Regions from separate parts of the Nocardiopsis moroccensis genome, predicted to be linked through region 2. Evidence: predicted binding sites of a transcription regulator. Region 2 holds the regulator's gene; the other holds the start of a gene.
The links. The regulator HrcA, encoded in region 2, represses chaperone genes, less so after heat shock. The targets are predictions, from matches to a motif close to TTGGCACTCTCNNNNNGAGAGTGCCAA.

Region 1 (3,414 bases), 2.5 Mb from region 2:
CCCTGCGGGGACCGCCCGGTCGTCGCGGGCGAGGTCGCGTATCCGGACCTCATGCGCCTACGGGCCCGAGGGCCCGGGTGTCACGGACCTGCTAGAAGTCCATGCCGCCCATGCCACCGGTCGGGTCGCCGGCCGGGGCCGCCGCCTTCTCCGGCTTCTCGGCGATGACGGCCTCGGTGGTCAGGAACAGACCAGCGATGGAGGACGCGTTCTGCAGAGCGGAACGGGTGACCTTGGTCGGGTCGATGACGCCGTCCTTGAACAGGTCGGTGTACTCGCCGGTGGCGGCGTTGAGGCCGAAACCGGGCTCCAGGTTCTTGACCCGGTCCGCCACGACGCCGCCCTCGAGGCCGGCGTTGACCGCGATCTGCTTCAGCGGCTCGGCGATGGCGCGACGCACGATGTCGGCGCCGATGGCCTCGTCGCCCTCGAGCTCCAGCTTCGCGAACGCGGGGACGCTGGCCTGCAGCAGCGCGACGCCACCGCCGGGCAGGATGCCCTCCTCGACCGCGGCCTTGGCGTTGCGGACGGCGTCCTCGATGCGGTGCTTGCGCTCCTTGAGCTCCACCTCGGTGGCGGCACCGGCCTTGATGACGGCCACGCCGCCGGCCAGACGCGCGAGACGCTCCTGGAGCTTCTCACGGTCGTAGTCGGAGTCGGTGCGCTCGATCTCGTTGCGGATCTCGTTCACGCGACCGGCGATGGCGGTGGCGTCACCGGCACCGTCGACGATGGTGGTCTCGTCCTTGGTGACGACGACCTTGCGGGCGCGGCCCAGCAGCTCCAGCTCGGTGTTCTCGAGCTTGAGGCCGACCTCCTCGGTGATGACCTGGCCGCCGGTCAGCACGGCGATGTCGCCGAGCTGGGCCTTGCGGCGGTCACCGAAGCCCGGGGCCTTGACGGCGACGGACTTGAAGGTGCCGCGGATCTTGTTGACCACGAGGGTCTGCAGGGCGCCGTCGGCGACGTCCTCGGCGATGACCATCAGCGGGCGGCCGGACTGCAGGACCTTCTCGACAACGGGCAGGAACTCGTTGTTGTTGGAGATCTTGGAGTTGACGATGAGGATGTAGGGGTCCTCGAGGACCGTCTCCATGCGCTCGAGGTCGGTGGCGAAGTAGGGCGAGATGTAGCCCTTGTCGAAGCGCATGCCCTCGGCGAGCTCCAGCTCGAGCCCGAAGGTCTGCCCCTCCTCGACGGTGATGACGCCTTCCTTGCCGACCTTGTCCATCGCCTCGGCGATGGTCTCACCGATCTGGGTGTCACCGGCGGAGATGGAGGCGGTGGAGGCGATCTGCTCCTTGGTCTCGACGTCCTTCGAGAGGTTGCCGAGCTCCTCGTTGATGCGGGCCACGGCGGACTCGATGCCGCGCTTGAGGCCGATCGGGTTGGCGCCGGCGGCGACGTTGCGCAGACCCTCGCGGACGAGGGCCTGGGCCAGGACGGTGGCGGTGGTCGTACCGTCACCGGCGACGTCGTCCGTCTTCTTGGCGACCTCCTTGACCAGCTCGGCCCCGATCTTCTCCCAGGGGTCCTCGAGCTCGATCTCCTTGGCGATGGAGACACCGTCGTTGGTGATCGTGGGGGCGCCCCACTTCTTCTCCAGAACGACGTTGCGACCCTTCGGGCCGAGCGTGACCTTCACGGCGTCCGCGAGCTGGTTCATGCCACGCTCGAGGCCGCGACGGGCCTCCTCGTCGAACGCGATCAGTTTGGCTGCCATTGAGTTCTTGTCCTCCCGTGACCGGGCTGATACGCGATGGGACGAGGCGTGCGCCCGCGACGGACGACCGCGTCCTGGCCGGCAACCCTGCTGCCGGAGGGCCACGGTCTCGCAGCCTCGATCCGGTTAGCACTCGGTAGAGGTGAGTGCTAACCACTCCCTTTTTTAGCACTCGGCCATGGAGAGTGCAAACGATGTGGTCACGATTTCCCTACCCCCGAGCATGCCTCCCACCTGCACAGACAGCCTGTTATCTGGTGATTTGAGCGTTCGGCGAACAGATGACGAACCCTGGGCGCGCACTCGAGGGGATCCCCGTGGGGCCCACAGGTCCCACCGGCCCCACGGGCCCCGTCAAGGCCCCGGGCAGGCGCCACGGGGGTCAGGTGCTCAGGCGACGCAGGGAGCGCGCACCCGCCGCCGGCACCACCCCGCTGCTCCCGAAACAGCCAAACCGCGGTGATCTTGCTACCAGAAGCAAGTTCGGCGCCGATTTCGCCCCTGGTAGCAAGATCACCGCGGGTAGGGGCCCGGACACGTGGAGGGGGCGGGTGCCGTCGGCACCCGCCCCCTCCACACGGTTCGTGTGATCAGCAGCCCCCGGCGACCGCGGGGATGATCGAGACCTGCTGGCCGTCCTTGACCTCGGTCTGCAGGCCCTTCTCGAAGCGGACGTCCTCGTCACCGACGTAGACGTTGACGAAGCGGCGGACCTTGCCGTTGTCGTCGAGGATGCGGGCGCGGATGCCCGGGTGGTTGGCCTCCAGGTCGTCGAGGATCTCGGCGAGGGTGCCGCCCTCGGCGGTGACCTCGGAGGCGTCGTCGGTGTAGGTGCGCAGGATGGTCGGCACGCGGACGCTGGCGCTCATGGTGTTCGTACTCCTGGGAAGTGGGTGCGGCGGGATACGGCCGGGGCTGCGGTTCAGGCCAGGCCCTCGGCCTTGAAGGCGTCCAGGGACGGCTTGATCGTGGCGGTGACGCCCGAGTCGACGGCGTTGAGGGTCTTGAGCCCGTCACCGGTGTTGACGATGACCGTCTCGGCCTCGGGGTCGAGCCTGCCCTCACGCACCAGCTTGCACAGGACGCCGGTGGTCACACCGCCCGCCGTCTCGGCGAAGACGCCCTCGGTCCGGGCGAGGAGCTTGATGGCGTCGACGATCTCGTCGTCGCCCACGTGCTCGACCGAGCCGCCGGTGCGCTGGGCGATGTCCAGCACGTACGGGCCGTCCGCGGGGTTGCCGATCGCCAGGGACTTGGCGATGGTGTCCGGCTTGACCGGCTGGATCACGTCGTGGCCGTTCTCCCAGGCCTTGGCGACCGGAGAGCAGCCGGTGGCCTGCGCGCCGAACACCTTGTAGGGGCGGTCCTCGACCAGGCCGACCCTGATCAGCTCCTGGAACCCCTTGTCGATCTTGGTGAGCTGGGAGCCGGAGGCGATCGGGATGACGATCTGCTCGGGCAGGCGCCAGCCGAGCTGCTCGGCGATCTCGTAGGCCAGCGTCTTGGAGCCCTCGGCGTAGTAGGGGCGCAGGTTGACGTTGGTGAAGCCCCAGCTCTCCCCGGCCTCGTCCCCGATGAGCTCGGAGCAGAAGCGGTTGACGTCGTCGTAGTTGCCGTCGATGGCGACGACCTTGCCGCCGTACACGGCGGCCATGACGACCTTGCCCTCCTCCAGTCCGGCCGGGATGAAC
Region 2 (3,414 bases):
TCGGGGCCCGCCAGCCGGATCCGGTCACCCGCCAGCTCCGCGGTGTCGGCCAGGAAGACCGGCGGGGTCACTTGGCTCCGAAGGCATCACGGATCTTGGAGAAGAAACCGCCGTGCCCGGGGCTGAACCGGCCCGGGTTCTGGTCCTCTCCGCGCAGCTCCGCGAACTTGCGCAGCAGGGCCTCCTGCTCCTCGTCCAGCCTGCTCGGGGTCTCCACGTCCACACGGATGCGCAGGTCGCCCCGGCCACCGCCGTCGAGGTGGGTGACGCCCTTGCCCGGCAGCGTGATGACGTGGCCCGAGTTGGTGCCCGGACGCAGATCGATGTTCTCGGTGCCGTCGAGGGTGTCGAAGGAGAAGGATGCGCCGAGCGCCGCCGCCGTCATCGGCACGGTGATGGTGCAGTGCAGGTCATCGCCGCGGCGCTCGAAGGTCGAGTGGGCCTTCTGCACGACTTCGAGGATGATGTCGCCGCGCGGTCCGCCGTTGGGACCGACCTCGCCCTCGCCCGCGAGCTGGATGCGGGTGCCGTCGTCGACCCCGGCGGGGATCTTGACGGTGCGGGTGACCTTCTCGCGCACCCGGCCCTCGCCCGCGCAGTCGCCGCAGGGGTTGGTGATGACCGAGCCCTGGCCCGAGCACTGCGGGCAGGGGCGCGAGGTCATGACCTGCCCCAGGAAGGAACGCGTGACCTGGGACACCTCGCCCTGGCCGTGGCACATCTCGCAGGTGGTCCGGTGCGAACCGGCCGCCGTGCCCTCACCCTGGCAGGTCTCGCACAGGATGGCGGTCGGGAAGGTGATCTCCTTGCTGACGCCGAAGGCGGTCTCGACGAGGTCGAGTTCGATGCGGATCTTGATGCTGCGTCCGCGCCGAACCCTCTCCCGGGGCCCCCGGCCGCCGGGCTGACCACCGCCGAAGAAGGCGTTCATGATGTCGTCGAAGGCGAACCCGCCGGCGCCGCCGAACCCTCCGGCACCGCCTCCGCCTCCGCCGCCGGGGGCGAAGGGGTCGTGACCCATGTCGAACATCCGACGCTTGCTCTCGTCGGAGAGGACCTCGTAGGCCTGGGTCACCTCCTTGAAGCGATCCTGGGTGGCGGGGTCCGGGTTGATGTCCGGGTGGAGCTCGCGCGCGAGCCGCCGGTACGCCTTTTTGATCTCGTCCTTGGACGCGTCGCGACGCACCCCGAGAACCTGGTAATAGTCTCTGGCCACTGAGTTACTGTCCTGCCAAAATCTGTCCGACATACCGAGCCACCGCACGGACGGCGCCCATTGTCCCTGGGTAGTCCATACGGGTGGGTCCCACCACACCGATCTTGGCCAGCGACTGGTTTCCCACACCGTAGTCGGCCGACACGATGGAGGTGGACCGAAGGCCCTCGTGGAAGTTCTCCGCGCCGATCCGCACGGTGAGCATAGAGGGATCCTTCGCCTCACCCAGCAAACGGATGAGGACCATGTTCTCTTCCAGTGCTTCGAGCACGTCACGCAGGCTGGCTGCGAAGTCGACGGCCGCGAGGTTGGCGGTGCCCGCCAGGACGATCTTCTCCTCGCGGCGTTCGACGAGGCTCTCCAGCAGAACCGACAGGACCGCGACCGCGACCGGGCGGTCCTCCGGGGCCACCTGCGCGGGCAGGTCCTCCACCGCGTCCGGTACGTCGCCGAGGTGTTTTCCGGCGATGGCGCGGTTGAGCATGGCGCGCAGGTCGTCGACGACGCTCTCGCTGACCGATCCCAGCCCGTCGATGACGCGCTGTTCGACCCGTCCGGTGTTGGTGATGACGACCATCATGATGCGCTGGCCGCCGAGCGGTACGAGTTCCACGTGCTGGACCGAGGACCGGGTCAGCGACGGGTACTGGACGATCGCCACCTGCCGGGTGAGCTGCGCGAGCAGCCGTACCGTGCGGGCGACGATCTCGTCGAGGTCCACGGCACCACCGAGGAAGGACTCGATGGCACGCCGCTCGGCCGCCGAGAGCGGTTTGACCGAGGAGAGCCGGTCGACGAAGAGCCGGTACCCCTTGTCCGTGGGCACACGCCCCGCACTGGTGTGCGGCTGGGCGATGTACCCGTCCTCCTCCAGGGCGACCATGTCGTTGCGGATGGTCGCCGGGGAGACCCCGAGGGGGTGCCGGTCCGCCAGCGCCCGGGAACCCACCGGTTCGTTGGTGTTGACGAAGTCCTCTACGACGGCACGCAGGACCGCGAGCTTGCGCTCGTCCAGCAACTCGCCACCTCCTGGCACTCCAAGGTCTTTAGTGCTAATTCTATGCCCGACCGCAAACCCGTACTGCTACCCGTCGGTAGTAACGCGCCGGGGGCCGGTTCCTCTTCCCTGACGGGGCGGCGACGTGCGCCACCCGGCCACGGGGATTCGCACCCCTTCGCCAGTAGACTGCACCACCGTGGCTACCAAGGGAAACGGCCGCTACGGCCGCGACGTTCTGGCGGGAGACTGGCGACGTCCGAGGAAGGGCGCGGTACGCGAGATACCCCTCAGCCGCGACCTCGTCGTGGAGGACGCCGACGAGAGTTTCTGCGGGGCCGTGGTGTCCTGGGACAAGGCCGCGGTGACCCTGGAGGACCGGCGCGGCCGCCGCCGCGTGTTCGACCTGGGCCCGGCCGCCTTCCTGGTGGACGGGGAGCCGGTGACGCTGGTGCGCCCGGCCACCGCGCCCGGGGGGCCGCTGCGCAGCGCCTCCGGCTCGATCGCGGTGACCGGCGCGCGGGCGCGCACCGCCCGGGAGAGCCGGATCTACGTGGAGGGCGCGCACGACGCCGAACTGGTCGAAAAGGTCTGGGGCCACGACCTGCGCGTGGAGGGCGTGGCCGTCGAGTTCCTGGAGGGGGTCGACGACCTTCCCGCCGTGGTGGCGGAGTTCTCCCCGGGACCGGGGCGCCGGCTGGGGGTCCTGGTGGACCACCTGGTGCCGGGTTCCAAGGAGAGCCGGATCGCGGACCGGGTCCGGGGCGGGGACGTGCTCGTGGTCGGGCACCCCTTCGTGGACGTGTGGCAGGCGGTACGTCCGGGCGCGGTGGGGATCACGGCGTGGCCCGAGGTGCCGCGCGGCCTCCCCTGGAAGGAGGGGGTCGTGGACGCCCTCGGCTGGCGGATGGAGACGGGGGAGGCCTGGCGCCGGATCCTGGGTTCGGTCCGCGGCTACGGAGACCTCGAACCGTCGTTGCTGGGGCGGGTCGAGGAGCTCATCGACTTCGTCACGGGTCCCCACCCTCCGCAACACTAGGATTGGCCCCGCCGCTTCGTCTGCCGGGGCCTCGGACCAGTGTGGTCCGGCTCCGCCGGACAGCACCGGCCTACGGCCCTCCGCGGTCGTCGGTACGGCCCGGTGGACCGGGCAGCACAAGCACACGCCCATCAACAGCGGAGCCGAGGAAGAGCATGAGCG

Region 1: groL (chaperonin GroEL) is a predicted target of HrcA. The motif match lies at 1,889-1,915, and genes of this name have one in related genera.

What each region holds. Positions count from the first base shown of each region.
Region 1 covers NZ_CP199747.1:4,115,163-4,118,576, forward strand. Annotated here, with positions in the region: gene groL (chaperonin GroEL) at 92-1,723, opposite strand; gene ACUKCB_RS18305 (ubiquitin-like small modifier protein 1) at 2,314-2,592, opposite strand; gene thrC (threonine synthase) at 2,646-3,414, opposite strand, start outside.
Region 2 covers NZ_CP199747.1:416,474-419,887, reverse strand. Annotated here, with positions in the region: gene ACUKCB_RS01680 (16S rRNA (uracil(1498)-N(3))-methyltransferase) at 1-71, opposite strand, end outside; gene dnaJ (molecular chaperone DnaJ) at 68-1,216, opposite strand; gene hrcA (heat-inducible transcriptional repressor HrcA) at 1,221-2,234, opposite strand; gene ACUKCB_RS01665 (DUF3097 domain-containing protein) at 2,413-3,252, shown strand.